DNA from 2 places in the Halomonas sp. A29 genome. Region 2 is predicted to be linked to the other one. Evidence: riboswitches for the same ligand, from Rfam matches in the RefSeq annotation. Region 2 holds a riboswitch; the other holds the start of a gene.
The links. A riboswitch is a leader RNA that binds a small molecule or an ion and turns the genes downstream of it on or off. The one in region 2 is predicted to bind thiamine pyrophosphate.

Region 1 (7,881 bases), on a different contig from region 2:
TCTTGGTCCCCGGTCGCGCGATCAGACATTCGATGAACAGTAGTTGGTTGCCCTCCACCGCCAGGCAGTCCGATACCACGGGTTCACCGTTGTGCTGGCCGCTGAGGTCAAGGATGTGAGCCTCGCTGCATACCCGCGATAGCCCGGCCTCCTGAGCGCTGATCCAGATGTACTCCGTCAGCCAGCCACCGCCCAGATAGAGGGCGCCTTGCAAAGAGCTGATGGTGATGTCCCGGGGGGAGACACTGTTCCAAGCGAGCAACCCGGCCTCGTTCAGGGCGGTCAATGCATCGGTGGCAGGAAACCGAGGTGTGGCGTGCAATTGCTGGTGCTCGGCCCCCGGGCGAAGCCGGGGTGGTGCGTGGGGGTCGGGGTCGTCCAGCACTCCTCCCTCGCCGTGCACCATGTCGTGCAGTTCACCGAGCAGGACGGCCAGGTGGTCGGCATGATGGGCAAGCAGGCGGGTAAGAAACTTGCGCTGTGCACATTCCAGACGCCATTCGTCGCTGTCGGAGAGGGCTCGGACTCGCTTGCGGCCATAAGCCTGCAGGATGCGGTCCACGTCCAGCACCGGTTCGATGGCCATGACCTCGGGAGCGGAGTCCGGGCCATCGCAGGCCAGGCGGTAGAGCGCCCCGGCCTGTATGTCCACATGCAACCAATCGGCGGAGCAGCGCCCCATGGCCTGCTGGAACAGCAGGGCGGTAAGCGTGCTGCAGCCGCCTGCGTCCAGGGTAACCGCAAGGGAGGGGGTATCGAACTGCTGGCGATAGAGGACTTCGGCCAACTCGTCGGCATACTTGGCGCAGCGGTAGGGCTCGTCGGTGGGAAGTCGAGCGTGCGTCTCGACCACGGTGTCGGAAGGCAGCTCATGTCTTAGCAGGATTGCCAGCCGCTCGGCCGCCTGGGGCGACGATTGGCATGGTATCAGCACGATCCGCTGGGGGCGCAGCTGCAAAATCGGTATCAGGCTTAGCTCGGGGCGCTCGGTTACCAGCGCGACGTGCAGGTGTGGCATGGGCTTGCTCCCTCCGCACTTGGTCCTTGCCGTTCCCTACAGGCTACATCCGAGCGTTCCTTGGTGTCGCCCACGGCGACAAAAAAAACACGCCGACCTTGGGCCGGCGTGTCGTTGCAGCGTCTAGGCTCAGACTTCCTTGTAGAGTTCCGCCCCTTGCTCGCGGAACTTCTCCGCCTGCTCCTCCATGCCCTTCATCACGGCTTCCTGGTCGCCGTTCAGCCCGTGTTGGGCGGCGTAGTCGCGCACTTCCTGGCTGATCTTCATCGAACAGAACTTGGGCCCGCACATCGAGCAGAAGTGGGCCACCTTGGCCGAGTCCTTAGGCAGGGTCTCGTCGTGGTATTCGCGCGCGGTGTCCGGGTCGAGGCCGAGGTTGAACTGATCCTCCCAGCGGAACTCGAAGCGCGCCTTGGAGAGCGCGTTGTCGCGGCGCTGGGCGGCCGGGTGACCCTTGGCCAAGTCGGCGGCGTGGGCGGCGATCTTGTAGGTGATGATGCCGGTCTTGACGTCGTCCTTGTTGGGCAACCCGAGGTGCTCCTTGGGGGTCACGTAGCAGAGCATGGCGCAGCCGAACCAGCCGATCATTGCCGCACCGATGCCGGAGGTGATGTGGTCATAGCCAGGAGCAATATCGGTGACCAGTGGACCGAGGGTGTAGAAGGGCGCCTCGTCACAGTACTCGAGCTGCTTGTCCATATTTTCCTTGACCAGGTGCATGGGCACGTGGCCGGGGCCTTCGATCATCACCTGCACGTCGTGCTTCCAGGCGATCCTGGTCAATTCGCCCAGGGTCTTGAGCTCGGCCATCTGCGCTTCGTCGTTGGCATCGGCCACCGATCCCGGGCGCAGGCCGTCACCCAGCGAGAAGGCAACATCGTACTGTTTGCAGATCTCGCAGATCTCCTCGAAGTGGGTGTAGAGGAAACTCTCCTGGTGATGGAACAGGCACCACTTGGCCATGATCGAGCCGCCGCGGGAGACGATGCCAGTAACTCGCTTGGCGGTCAGCGGCACGTAGCGCAGCAGCACGCCGGCGTGGATGGTGAAGTAGTCCACGCCCTGCTCGGCCTGCTCGATCAGGGTGTCGCGGAAGACCTCCCAGGTCAGGTTTTCGGCCACGCCGTTGACCTTCTCCAACGCCTGGTAGATCGGCACCGTACCGATCGGTACCGGCGAGTTGCGGATGATCCACTCGCGGGTCTCATGGATGTTCTGGCCGGTGGAGAGATCCATGATGGTATCCGCCCCCCAACGGATGCCCCAGGTCATCTTGTCGACTTCCTCCTCGATGGAGGAGGTCACCGCCGAGTTGCCAAGGTTGCCGTTGATCTTCACCAGGAAGTTGCGGCCGATGATCATCGGCTCCGACTCCGGGTGGTTGATGTTGCAGGGAATGATCGCCCGGCCGGCGGCCACCTCGGCACGTACGAACTCCGGCGTGATCTCCTCTGGGAGGTGGGCACCGAAGCCCTGCCCCGGGTGCTGGTGACCCAGGATGCGTTCGACCTCTTCTGTCCCGAGCGCCTGGCGGCGCTGGTTCTCGCGAATGGCGATGAATTCCATTTCAGGAGTAATGATGCCCTGGCGCGCATAGTGCAGTTGGGTGACGTTGCCTGCCTGGCCATCTTTTTTGGGGCGTGCGCGGCGGGGCGTACGCGTCAGGTCGAAGCGCAATTGGGCGAGCATGGGATCGCTGGCGCGCCGCTTGCCGTACTCGCTGGTGGGGCCGTCGAGTAACTCGGTGTCGTCGCGCTCCTCGATCCAGGTACGACGCAGCTCGGGCAGGCCGCGGCGCAGGTCGATCCCGGCCAGCGGGTCGGTGTAGGGGCCGGAGGTGTCGTAGACCAGCAGCGGCGGGTTCTCCTCGTCGGCACCGGAGGTCCGGGTCGGCGAGAGTGATATCTCGCGGAAGGGCACGCGGATGTCGGGGCGGGAGCCCTCGACGTAGACCTTGCGTGAACCGGGCAGTGGCTTGATGGCGGCCTCGTCGACCTTGGCGGTTTCGGCGAGGAAGTGGGCGGTCTTGCTCATGGGCAGGGTCCTTGATTTGCGTTTGTTGTCGTTGCGGGGCGATCAGAGGCTGCGGTCGAGCCCCATCTGCCAGAAATCGATCTCGAGTCGGGTGGCGTCGCGGAATATCTCCGCGAGCTCTTTGAAGCGTGTCGGGGTGACATCGGCCAAGCGCGCGTCGAGCCATTCGAGCTCGGCGTGCATGGCGGTCTGGAACTCCTCGCCTTCGTACATGGCGATCCAGGCGTCATAGGGGTTGGCGTCGCCGCGTACCGTGGAGTCCTGGGCATTGAGCCAGTTGGCGATTTCGCCGTAGCCCACCAGACAGGGGGCCAGCGCTATGTGCAGGTCGAGCAGGTCACCGCGGTTGCCGGTATCCAGCACGTAGCGGGTGTAGGCCATGGTGGCCCGGGCCTCGGGCAGTGCGGCCAACTGCTCCTCGCCGATGCCCCATTCGCGGCAGTAGTCCACGTGCAGGCCGAGCTCCACGTCAACGATCGCCTTGAGGCCTTCATGGGCCTGGCGCAGGTCGGCCAGGCTGCGGCTCTTGTAGGCGGCCAGCGCATAGGCGCGGGCGAAGTGGATCAGAAACAGGTAGTCCTGCTGCAGGTAGTGGCGAAAGGCCCCCTCGGCGAGAGTGCCCGTGCCCAGGCCTCGCACGAAGTCGTGCTCGATGTAGGCGCGCCACTCGTCGTGGCAGGCGCGGGTCAGGTCGGTGAAGCGATAGCCCATCTTGCCTCCGGTATCGAATCGGATCCGGAGCGTGGGCGGGAGGAAGGAAGAGGTGGCTGGGGGCAGGCGGCGGATGCTTGCCGTAATGGGGCCACCGCTTGATCCCTACGCCGGTACGAGCCGGATCAGGTTCTACGGGCCCCGCCGTGACGACTGCTCGCAAGTAAGCAATGTCGTATGGCGATCTCAGCCGGTTCCACCGGCACCCCGTCAAGCGTCTGGGCCAGTCTAGCAGGTCAGCGCTCTCTTTCCAGTCATACCTCGTGTCCCAGACACACTTGCGCCTGGTGATGGCTCATTCCTCCTGTACGTCCAACTGCTCGAACCAGGCCAGGCTTTCGGGCAGGGTCAACTCGCTTGCCGGTTGGCCACTTGCGTACCACTCCCGGGCGTTGCGCAGCTGCCAGCGGCGGCGATCACCATCCATCTCGATCCCCAGGCGCAGCGGCCCATAGCGGGCGAAGGCGCGCCCCGCCAGGTGTGAGTCGCGCAGGGCGAGATTGGCCAGCAGCTCCAGGCGATCGCCAGCCTGGACGGTGAGATTCTCCAGTCGCACGGTGTCGTCATTCAGCATTACCCGCGCCTCGCCGTGCACTTCGCCCAGGGTAAGGCGGTCGCGTAACCAGCGACGCTCACGGGCGGCGTCGACGAGCAGGTTGACCAGCAGACCGCTGTCGCGCATGGCCAGCTCCAGCCGGGCGTCGAGTTCGAGCGGTGTCTCCCAGCGCATGCGCCCCTCTGGCAGCGCGAGCCGTGCCCACCAGCCGTGGCTGAGGCTGCCGCTTTCATTCTCCAGGCGCACGCCGGTCAGGTTGAGCTGCGAGCCGGAGACGTCGAAGTCGAGGGTTTCCAGGTCGCCATCGGTGAGCAGGGCTTCCAGGCGCAGGGTGCCTTCGAGGGTTTGTGCATGGAAGGCGAGGCGGGCATCCGGTGCATGCAGCTCCAACTGGCCACTGGCGCGCATACCCTCCAACTGCAGGTGAGTGGCCATCCGCGCCTGGCCGGAGAGCAGCGAGATACCACCGCCCTCTGGCAAGTAGCCGTTCAAGGCGGCGAGGTTCGGTACCGCCACGTGGGGCATGTCGATGCGTGTGCTCAGCTCGCGCAGCCCTTCGGGCAGATCGAAGTGGTGGGCCCGGCTGCGTATTTCCAGCAGTTGGCCCTCGATCAGTGCTCCATCTTCCGCCTGGCGGCGCAGGCCGAAGCGGGGCAAGGAGAGATACAGCTCCGCGCCGGGATCGGTTATCTCTACGTTGAGCGATCCATCGCCAAAGGCTTCGTAGTGCAGGAAACGTGTGGCGAGACTGTCAGAGTGCACACGAAGCTGGCTGCCGGACGTGGCTTCGCCGCCGGCGAAGTTAAAATCGGCGCTCAGCCGCCCTCCGCCCTGTATCGCCAGGCCGTGCTCCTCGGGAAGAAAGGCATTGAGAAAGCCGAGTCGGTCTAGCAGGCCATCCAGGCGTAGCGTGCCCGATAGCGGCCTGCGTGGTGTCTCGCTGCCGGGCCAGTCGAAGCCACCCTGAAGACGTGCCTGATGGGCAACCAGCAGGGTACGCATCGATTCGCCATCGTTCGCCGAGGCGGTCACTTCCAATCGGCTGCCGGAAAGGTCGAGGCGCTGGCGGGCGGGATCAAGGTCGCGCAGCTCCAGGGTCAGGTCCAGCTCGCCGTGAAACGCTTCATCCAGCAGGCGCCCGTCGATGGTATCGCCCGTGAGGGTGATTCTGCCCCGCCCACGCTCTTCTTCGAGCGCAAGGTAGCCGTGACTGCTGGCTTGGCCGCCGTGGAGCCGCAGCGGCGCTGACTGCGGCAGGTAGGCGTTGAGTACGGTTACGTCGGGAAGGCGTGCGCCGTGCCACTCTACTCGGGCCGTGTCGGGACGCGTGGTGAGCGGCCCTGCCTGAGTGGCAGCAGTGAGTGAGAAGTGCTCGGCCTGGAATAGTCGGCGGCCATCCGTGAGGCGAGTCAGGTCCACCTCGCCGAAGATGAGCTCGACGCTAACCTCGGGGTGAGGTTCGCCGGGGTGCAATTCAAGGTGCACGCGACCGTCGCCGCGGGCGTGGAAATCGAGAAAGCGTGCCCCCAGCGCTTCCGAGCTCACCTTCAAGTGGCTGTTCTCGAGTGGTTGGCCGTTGAGGATGTGCAGCGCGCCATCGAGCCGGCCGCCACCCTCCAAGGCGAGGCCGCGTCCATCGAACAGGCCGGTGAGAAAGGGGGCGAGCACGCCGAGATTGGCGACGTGGCCGGATAGTTCCAGCTCCGCTTGCCATGGCGTTTCGCGATCGAGCAGAGCGTCGTCGCCCAGTTCGTGCCAGGCCAACGGCGAGTGGAATCTGGCCGTGGGGAGTTCCAGCGAGGTGGTGAGCGGCCGTACCTCGTTCGGGGCGGCAGCCTCGAGGTCGAAGCGAGTGCCGGAAATGTCCATCGTGCCGCGCATCACGTCGAGTTCGGCAATGGGCAGATGCAGGCCGAGCCGCCCGATTAGCGGCTGCTCGCCGAGGCGCAGCGCAATGTTTTCGCCGTCAAGATCGAAACCGCCGGAGAGGCGCTCGGCGTTGTAGACAAGTCCGCCCTGCAGCCGTACCGAGCCGCCCTCCAGCGTCAGCGGCAAAGGAGGCGGAAGGTAGCGCTGGAAGGCGGCGATATCGACCGCTTCGGCGTTCTCCCAGTGCAGCTCGGCCCGCTGCAGTTCATCCGGCGGCATGTTCAGGCGCAATGCGGGAGCAGCCAGCGCGAGCCGAAAACCCTCGCCGCGAAGCAGGGGGCGCGGCGCTGAGTCAGGGGTTTCGGGCATGATCTCGACCATCTCGATGTCATCGAGATCAAGGGCGAGATGAGTATGCGCCTGGACCTTGGCCTCCACCACGCCGGCGCCGCGGATATGGTAGAGCGCACCATCCTCCAGCCAGTGGCGCTCGTCGAGCCGTACGCTCAGGCGGGGGGAGCCCAGGCGCAGGCGACTGCCCGGCTGAACCTCGCCGCCCTCGAGGATGATCTCGCCTGCCAGGTCGCCGCGACCGCCGATCTCGAGCCAGTTCAGCGCGCCAAGAAAGGGGTTGAAGACGTCGTAGGCGTCGCTGCGCCCGGCTAGGGCAAGGGTACCGGAAACGAAGCGTGTCGCCTCCGCGCCGGGGTGTTCGGCCAGTGTCAGCGGCGCGAGGCTGAGGTCGGCATCCAGCGCCACGCCTTCCACAAGCGAGGTATCGCCGTGCTGTACGACACCGCCTTCCAGCTGCAGCGACACGTTTTCGATACCCAACTCGCCGGCCTGCCAGTGAAAGCCAGCCAGGTGCAGGATGCCGCCACCTTGCAGGCGGTACTCATCGAGGCTGACCTGCCTGATGCCCTCTGCCTTCAGGTCGCGAATCCTTGCTTCGCGGTCGAGTAGCGGCACGAGGGCGAAGCTCAGCGTGGCGCGCTCTGCCACCAGCGTGTAGCGGCGTTCGGCGGCGGTGCCGGCAAGGCGCGGTTGGGTGAGCTGCAAATGGCCGGGTAAGAGCGTCCAGGCGCGCTCCCACTCCAGCGTGAATCGCGGCGTACGGTCGAGCTGGCTGCGTCCCCAATGGCTATTGAGTAGAAGATTGGCGGTGACGAGGTAGAGCGCGTAGAGCAGCACCAGGGACAGCGAGAGCCATGCCAGTACCTTGAGCGGTGCGGGACGGGTCATGGATGGCGTTCTCGTCCTTGATGCATGTCATCTTCCCGATACGAGCGGCGGCAGTCCCGCTCAGTAGAGGCGAAACTCCTGATGATTGGGCACGCCCTGCTGTTCCTCGATCACCTTGCGGTAGCGCTTGTATTCCCACTGGTACTGGGCCGGGTCCAGGGCGATGGCGTCCTCCACGCAGGCGTTGACGCCGGTAGCCGATTGTCCTTCGTCCGGCGAGTAGACGCGCTCGTCAGCGGCCAGGAAATGGATGGCGAAGCCGCGGCCGGGAAGGCGCCGAGCCACGCCGGTGACGACCCGGGCATCGGTACGGGCCACCAGCTTGGGCAGCAGTGTCGCGGTGTAGGCCAGGCGATGGTAGAAGGGTGCGAATACGCCGCTGCCCCAGTCGGGCTCCTGGTCGGGCAGGATGCCCACTGCTTCGCTGCGCTTGAGCGCCTTGAGCAGGGCG
Region 2 (7,881 bases):
GAGCAGGTGCAGCAGCGCACTCGCGAGTTGGAAAGGGTCAACCGGCAGCTCACGATCCTGGCACGAACCGACCCGCTCACCGGTCTGTTGAACCGGCGGCAGTTCCAGGAACTGGTGGATCAAGAGCTGCAGCGTCGGCGCCGCAACGGACAGCCCCTGCTGTTCGCCGTGATGGATATCGATGACTTCAAGCTCTACAACGACAGGTATGGCCATCAGGCTGGCGACGATGTGCTGATGCGGGTGGCAACGCTACTTCAGGACCACTTCAGGCGTGCCGGCGACCGGCTGTTCCGTCTGGGCGGCGAGGAGTTCGGCTTGTTGCTGGAGGTCGACTCACTCCAGGCCGGCAAGCAGTTGCTGGAGCGATATCGGGAGGCATTGCAAGGATTGGGAATCCCGCATGAGACTTCCCGGCATGGCGTGATCACGGCTTCCTTCGGTCTGGTGGCCTGCCAGGGATGCGAGGCGGTGCGTGATGTCCAGTCTCTCTACCATCTGGCCGATAAGGCCATGTATGAAGCCAAGGCGACCGACCGTAACCGCGTGGTGACGTGCAGCCTGTTGCCGGAGCGGTGACACAGGTCGCATGGACAGTGGCTTGACGTTGACGTTAACTGTGATGTAACAGGAACGACAACGCTTAAGGAGACCGCCATGCCAGCCCCGCTCAGCCGCTTCCCCGTGCCCGAATCGATCGACGACCTGCCCGAGGATATTCGCGAGGCCATCCTGGCCGTGCAGGAGAAGGCTGGCTTCGTGCCCAACGTCTTTCTGATGCTGGCGCATCGCCCCGAGGAGTTCCGCGCCTTCTTCGCCTACCACGACGCCCTGATGGAGCGGGAGTCCGATACGCTGACAAAGGCGGAGAAGGAGATGATCGTGGTCGCCACCAGCGCCCGCAACCGCTGCCTCTACTGCGTGGTGGCCCACGGCGCGCTGGTACGCATCTACAGCAAGGACCCGCTGCTGGCCGATCAGGTGGCCATCAACCACCGCACCGCGCCGATCAGCGAGCGTCACCGGGTGATGCTCGACTTCGCCCTGCACTGCGGCCTGGACGTAGGCGAACTCACCGACGAGTGGCAAACCCGCCTCACCGAGGTTGGCTTCACCCACGACGACGTCTGGGACATCGGCGCCATCACCGCCTTCTTCGGCCTTTCCAACCGCCTGGTCACCCTTACCGGCACGCCGCCCAATCCGGAGTTCTACCTGATGGGGAGGGTGCCGCGGGAGAAGAAGTGACCGGGCAGGTGGTTTGGATTTCGCTCAGGAGCGGCAGGCTTCCAGCAGCATTCGCACCGGCTCCAACTGGCTGACATGCAGCACCAGCACGCTGTCGCCGGTGGCATCGTTAGTTGGACGGACCACGGCGAACTCGCCTTCCTCAAGGTGGAATTCGTGGATCTCACGACTGCCCTCTGCGGTTTCGCACTGGATCGAGCGGTAGCTTTCGTCCTCGCCGTAGGTAAGGCGGTGATAGACCTTGAAGAAGGTGTAGAGCGTGAGGCCGCGGTCGAAGGCGGGCCAGCGCGCGGGGATGGTGCATGTCTCCTCATCGAGTACCTGTCCCTTGGCCTCGGCGGCGGAGATGGCATCGGCCAGCGGCTGGGCCAGCAACGAAGCATTGTCGCGCGGCAGCGGGGCGGCACTGTCGATGGCTCTCTGATGGTCGGCGCTGACCCGGGCCAGGTCGTCGAGCGATGCGATACGGTAATCGCTATGCACCAGGTCGGCAGGCTCGAATCCGCCATTTTCCCAGCCATGGATGACCCGCAGTGTCAGCCGGCCATTCGCCAACGGCTTGCCAACCAGCGCTTGCAAGGCGACCCGCAGGTGCAACTGGCGCTCGGCTGACAGATTGTCGAAAGCGGAGTAGGGATCGGCAAAGATCTGGTGCAGATGCCCGGGGGCGTGTTCCTTGGCTTCGTTGAATGACATGCTGAGGTCCCTGCGGGGGAAAGAAGTCTTCGAGAACGCCGGCCATCGCGCGTGAGGCTGTGAGCATCCTCGTTCTGGCTTTTTCATTGTTATATCATTCCAGTGGCTCGAGGTCATATCGGCCGGAAGGCGGCCAGCTTGAGGTTGGCCACGACAATTCATTCCCTGTCGCCAGGGGAGTCTCGCTGCGACGAGGCTGAGAGGGCGCAATGACGCTGACCCTGGAACCTGATCCGGTTCATACCGGCGGAGGAAGTGCGACATGCCCTACCTGACGTCAGCCGTACTCGGCGCGGCGCTTTTGTGCTTTGCTTTCCTGGGTTTGCGCGCCCGCTGGGCCGATGGCCCACTCGACGACTATGTAACCGCACGCAACTCGCAATCGGCCTCGACCTTGGGGCTGTCCTTCCTGGCCTCGGGGATGGGTGCGTGGATTCTCTTTGCGCCGCCGGAGATCGGTGCCTTCGTCGGTCCCGTGGCTCTGGCAGGTTACGCCATCGGCTCGGCGCTGCCGTTCATTGTGCTGGGGCTCTACGGCCCGGCGATTCGCCGTCACCTGCCAGAGGGGCGCAGCATCGGTGAATTTGCCGAGACGTGCTACGGGGCCGGCGTGCGCCGCTGGGTATCGCTGGTATCGATCCTCTATATGGCCTGCTTCCTGGCCGCCGAGCTGACCGCCATCGGCGCGATCACCGCGCTGCTCTCCGACGTGCCGCCGGCGCTGGTAGTGATCGGTGTGGCGGTGACTACGCTGCTCTACACTGCCATCGGCGGCCTGCGGGCGAGCCTGGCCACCGACCGCTGGCAGGCGTGGCTGCTGATCGGCTTGCTGCTGGTGGTGGGTGGCGTGGCGCTTGCGCGACTGCCCGAAATGCCCGTCGAGGCGGCGCTGCCTGCGATTCCCGTCGGCAGTGCGCTGGGTGTGGCGCTGACGCTGATCATTGCGGTCACGGCCGCCAACCTTTTCCACCAGGGTTACTGGCAGAGGGTATGGGCGGCGCGAGACGACCGTGCCCTCAATCGAGGTGCCTGGCTGGGCGGAGCGACCACTGTGGCGGTGGTGACGCTGGTGGGTGGACTCGGCATGCTGGCGGCGATGAGCGGCGTGGCCCTTGGCGAGCCGCCGATCCCCTTCTTTGCGCTGCTGGCCGAGGCGCCGGGCTGGCTGGCACTGCCGGCGCTGGTGCTGGCGGTCACTCTGGTCGCTTCCAGTGTCGATACGCTGCAGAACGGCATTGCCTCGCTGGCAGTGGCGGGCTCGGGCAAGCGCGGGCTCTCCATTGGCGCGGCGCGGTTGGTTACCGTAGCACTGATGATACCGGTGGTGGTCGTGGCGCTGCAGGGGCTCTCGGTGCTGCGCCTGTTTCTGATCGCCGACCTGCTGTGTGCCGCCATCGTGGTGCCGGTGCTACTCGGCCTGTGGCGGCGCATGACGCCGCTGGCTGCGGTGGCGGGTGGCGTGGCGGGTCTGCTCGGCGCGATCCTGCCTGGCTGGGTCGCCCAAGGCAGCCTCGCGGCCGGGGTGCTGGCGGCAAGCTTTCCGGGCAGCATACCTACGCTGCCGCCGTTCCTCGGCGCGCTGGCCGCCTCGACGCTGGTGAGCCTGATGATCGCCTGGCTCAGGCCGCGTGCCACGCTGCGCGCGGCCTGAGTATTTGCCAGGAGACTGCGTAACGGCCAACCTCAGGGGGTGCGTAACCCAAACGGAGACCGTCCCTATGAGCGATACCCCGGACCCACGCCGCCGCCACTCCGGCTCGGTGGTAGATGGCGTCGGCAAGTCGGCCAGCCGCGCCATGCTGCGCGCGGTGGGCTTTTCCGATGAAGATTTCCGCAAGCCCCAGGTGGGTATCGCCTCGACCTGGAGCATGGTCACCCCCTGCAACAGCCATATCAATGAGCTTGCCGAGCGCGCCCGCGATGGTGCCGATGGAGCCGGCGGCAAGGGTGTCATCTTCAATACCATCACCATCTCCGACGGCATCGCCAACGGCACCGAGGGCATGAAGTACTCGCTGGTTTCGCGGGAGGTGATCGCCGACTCCATCGAGACCGTGGCCGGCTGCGAGGGCTTCGACGGCCTGGTGGCCATCGGTGGCTGCGACAAGAACATGCCGGGCTGCGTGATGGGCCTGGCGCGGCTGAATCGGCCCAGCGTGTTCGTCTATGGCGGCACCATTCAGCCCGGCGCCAACCATACCGATATCGTCTCGGTGTTCGAGGCTATGGGGGCACACAGCCGCGGCGATATGGATCTGATCGAGCTCAAGCAGATCGAGGAGACGGCGATTCCCGGCCCGGGCTCCTGCGGCGGCATGTATACCGCCAATACCATGGCGTCGGCCATCGAAGCTCTGGGCATGAGCCTGCCAGGCAGTTCGGCCCAGAACGCCATCTCCCAGGCCAAGCGTGAAGACTGCGAGGCAGCCGGGGCCGCGGTGCTCAAGCTGCTCGAGCGCGATATCAAGCCCTCCGACATCATGACCCGCGAGGCCTTCGAGAATGCCATCACCGTGGTGATCGCCTTGGGTGGCTCCACCAATGCGGTGCTACACTTGGTGGCCATGGCCAGCACCGTGGGTGTGCCGCTTTCGCTCGGCGACTTCACCGAGATCGGCCGGCGGGTGCCGGTGCTTGCCGACCTGCGCCCCAGTGGTCGCTACATGATGAGCGAACTGGTCGAGATCGGAGGGATTCAGCCGCTGATGAAGACACTGCTCGATGCCGGCATGCTTCACGGCGACTGCCTGACGGTAACGGGGCAGACCCTGGCCGAGAACCTGGTCGGGGTGGCACCGTACCCTAAGGGGCAGACCATCATTGCGCCGCTGGAGGCTCCGCTGAAGAAGGAGAGCCACCTGCGCATCCTCTACGGCAACCTGGCCCCCGAGGGGGCGGTAGCCAAGATTACCGGCAAGGAGGGCACACGCTTTTCCGGCAGTGCGCGGGTGTTCGGCTCCGAGGAGGAGGCTCAGGCGCGCATCAACGACGGTACGGTGGTCGCCGGTGACGTAGTGGTGATCCGCTATGAAGGCCCCAAAGGCGGCCCCGGCATGCGCGAAATGCTCACCCCTACCTCGGCGATCATGGGGCGCGGGTTAGGCGATTCGGTGGCGCTGATCACCGATGGCCGCTTCTCCGGCGGTAGCCATGGCTTCGTGGTGGGGCATGTCTCGCCGGAGGCCTTCGACGGTGGTCCGCTGGCACTGGTGCAGGATGGCGACCCCATTACCATCGACGCCGAGGCGGATACCATCGAACTGCACGTCGACGATGCACAGCTGGCTCGCCGACGCGATGCGTGGCGACAGCCTGAGCCGCGCTATACCCGCGGTGTACTGGCCAAGTACGCCCGCACGGTGAGCTCGGCTTCCAGCGGGGCGATGACCGATCTGCCGCGGGAATGAGCAACGGTTGCGGTCGGTTGCGTTTGGCTTTCTACGGCAGCGGGCCTGAACCCGATATAAAAAACGCCTCGCACAGTGGCGAGGCGTTTCGGATTTGGCCGTAGCGGCATGTCATCGCCGGCGTCGGCTAGTAGTTGAGCGCGCCATCCGGGTCGACCGTGTGGTAGACGAGCCGTAGTTCATCGAGCGAGAGGTGTTCGAGGCGGCCAGCCAGCAGATCGCTGATCTTCTGCGCCGGTAGCCCGGCTCTGCGTGCTATCTCGCGGCATCCGAGGTCGGATACGGCGATCAGCCTTGTGACGATGCGCATCAGACGTGTGCGCTTTTCCAGGTCCCTGACATCGAGGCCAGGGCAACTTCGCGGGGGGTCGAGGAGTTCCGCGCTGGTGGTGTGTCGTGCCGTACTCATGATACTCCAGTGGGCGATTGCGACATCCACATCATGGGGGCATTTCATCGATTTTGCCAGTACCGTTTGACGACTTTTTCGTGACCCCGTGACAGCCGCTGCCCGACGCTGCGTGCAGCGGCTCAGGGCGGTCAGAGTCGCCCGCGCAAAGTCGCCACCGCGCCGCGCCTGACGCACTGCTCACTGCGTGTCCCGACGGCCTGCCGGGCTGAACCGACCTTGGTGGAATTCCGAAAATTTACAATAACGTAGAAACTGGTGATTAGCCCCTCGATGCCAGGGCATGCTAGCTTCTTTGTGGTGGCCGGGAGCGTCCCGGTACGCTAGACCTACTTCATACAACACGAACAATCCGGTTTCAGGACGGAGGAGACACATGCGCGCTCTCAAATATGTCGCAGCCGCTTCGCTGATGGCCACGGCCCCGTTGGCTGTCGCCCAGCAGCTTTCCATCGCCACTGGTGGTACCGGCGGCGTGTATTACCCGATCGGTGGTGGCCTTGCCGAGATGATCAACAGGCACATCGAGGGAGCCAGCGCGACGGCGGAAGTCACCGGCGCTTCTGTGGAGAACATGGGCCTGATCATGCGCGGCGACGCCGACCTGGCACTGGTACTGGCCGATACCGCCTACCAGGCCTACAACGGCACCGGCGACTTCGAAGGCCGCCAGATCGAGGACACCCGCGCCTTGGCTTCCATTTATCCGAATGCGGTGCAGCTCGTCGTCCTGGCCGACTCGGATATCCAGTCGCTCGAAGACCTGCGTGGCAAGCGCGTTTCCGTCGGCGCCCCGGGCAGCGGCACCGAGCTCAACGCTCGTGCCCTGCTGGAGGCCAACGGCATCACTTATGATGACATTCGTCCTCAGCGCCTGAACTTCAACGAGACCGCCGATGCCATCCGCGATGGTGACATCGATGCCGGCTTCTGGAGCGTGGGCCCGCCCACCAGCTCGATTCTCAACCTGGCGGCCACCCGCGACATTCGCCTGATCGGCCTCAGTGACGAGGAAATCGCCAATGCCCAGGAGGAGGAGCCCGTCTTCGCTTCCTACGAGCTGCGTGCCGGTATGTACGACGGCATGGACGAGGCGGTGCAGACCATCAGTATTCCCAACGTGCTGGTCGTCAATGCCGAAATGGACGAAGAGCTGGCCTACCAATTGACCAAGCTGCTGTTCGAGAATACCGACGAGCTGATCGCAGTACATCCGGCGGCCAACGATACCACCATCGAGTTCAGCATCGATTCCACGCCGGTGCCGTTCCACGAGGGCGCGCTTCGTTACTATGAAGAAGTTGGCACCGAAGTGGCCGACCATCAGCGTCCGTAAGGTCCTCCGTATCAGGCATTCATGATGTTTGCCGTGGACCTGCGCAGAAGTCGCCGTGCCTTTGGGCCGGCGACTTTCTGCGTGCTGGCCCTGTGCTGTGCCAATGTCTGGGCCGATGCGTCGAGCCTGGAAGTTCTCGACGACGAAGGCCAACTGCTGGTCGCGCTGCCCATGCCGGAAGGCGAGCGCTGGTGCCTGGAGTGGAACCACTCCGTGACCGGCATTCGCGTGCAGGATTGCTATCGCCACATCCAAGGGAAGATGGTACTGGAGCGTAGCCACCAGCCCGATTTTGCTGCCGGGCTGGGCCATGTGCCGGGCCGTGGGCGCCAAGTCTCGGACGGGCAGGGCGGCTACTGGATCGAGGACATCGACGAACCGGTGCCCGGCAACCGCTATCGATTGCGGGTCGGCTCCGACAAGGTTGATCATAGACTGCTGCATGAGGGTCGTCGGACCAGCCTGAGTGAAAGGGCGGCCGGCGAGCGGGTGACGATCCACCTGCGCACCCCGGACTCCACCCCCTGAGAGGCGCGCATGAGCGAATCTGTCAATCCTCCTGTCATCGTACCCGGTGGCAATGCCATTCAGCCCCGACCGATCCTGTGGTTGATCACTCTGGTCGCCGTCGGCTTGTCACTGTTCCAGCTCTATTCGGCGGGCATACAGCCGCTGGGCCTGTTCTACCAGCGCAGCATCCACCTGATGCTGATCATGATGCTGGCGTTCCTTATCTTTCCGGTGTTCGGCCCCCACCGTAAGCGCGGTGTGCTGGGCTGGCTTAT

Region 1: another riboswitch for thiamine pyrophosphate. It lies ahead of tenA (thiaminase II); the one in region 2 lies ahead of SPH52_RS15455 (sodium:solute symporter family transporter).

What each region holds. Positions count from the first base shown of each region.
Region 1 covers NZ_JAXQPR010000008.1:275,230-283,110, forward strand. The annotation lists gene SPH52_RS17330 (hypothetical protein) at 1-1,018, opposite strand, end outside; gene thiC (phosphomethylpyrimidine synthase ThiC) at 1,148-3,052, opposite strand; gene tenA (thiaminase II) at 3,095-3,763, opposite strand; TPP riboswitch at 3,849-3,983, opposite strand; gene SPH52_RS17345 (hypothetical protein) at 4,059-7,430, opposite strand; gene SPH52_RS17350 (lysophospholipid acyltransferase family protein) at 7,491-7,881, opposite strand, start outside.
Region 2 covers NZ_JAXQPR010000007.1:235,148-243,028, forward strand. The annotation lists gene SPH52_RS15440 (diguanylate cyclase domain-containing protein) at 1-579, shown strand, start outside; gene SPH52_RS15445 (peroxidase-related enzyme) at 658-1,248, shown strand; gene SPH52_RS15450 (hypothetical protein) at 1,273-1,944, opposite strand; TPP riboswitch at 2,108-2,217, shown strand; gene SPH52_RS15455 (sodium:solute symporter family transporter) at 2,207-3,595, shown strand; gene ilvD (dihydroxy-acid dehydratase) at 3,663-5,351, shown strand; gene SPH52_RS15465 (XRE family transcriptional regulator) at 5,479-5,760, opposite strand; gene SPH52_RS15470 (TAXI family TRAP transporter solute-binding subunit) at 6,137-7,096, shown strand; gene SPH52_RS15475 (DUF1850 domain-containing protein) at 7,130-7,624, shown strand; gene SPH52_RS15480 (TRAP transporter permease) at 7,634-7,881, shown strand, end outside.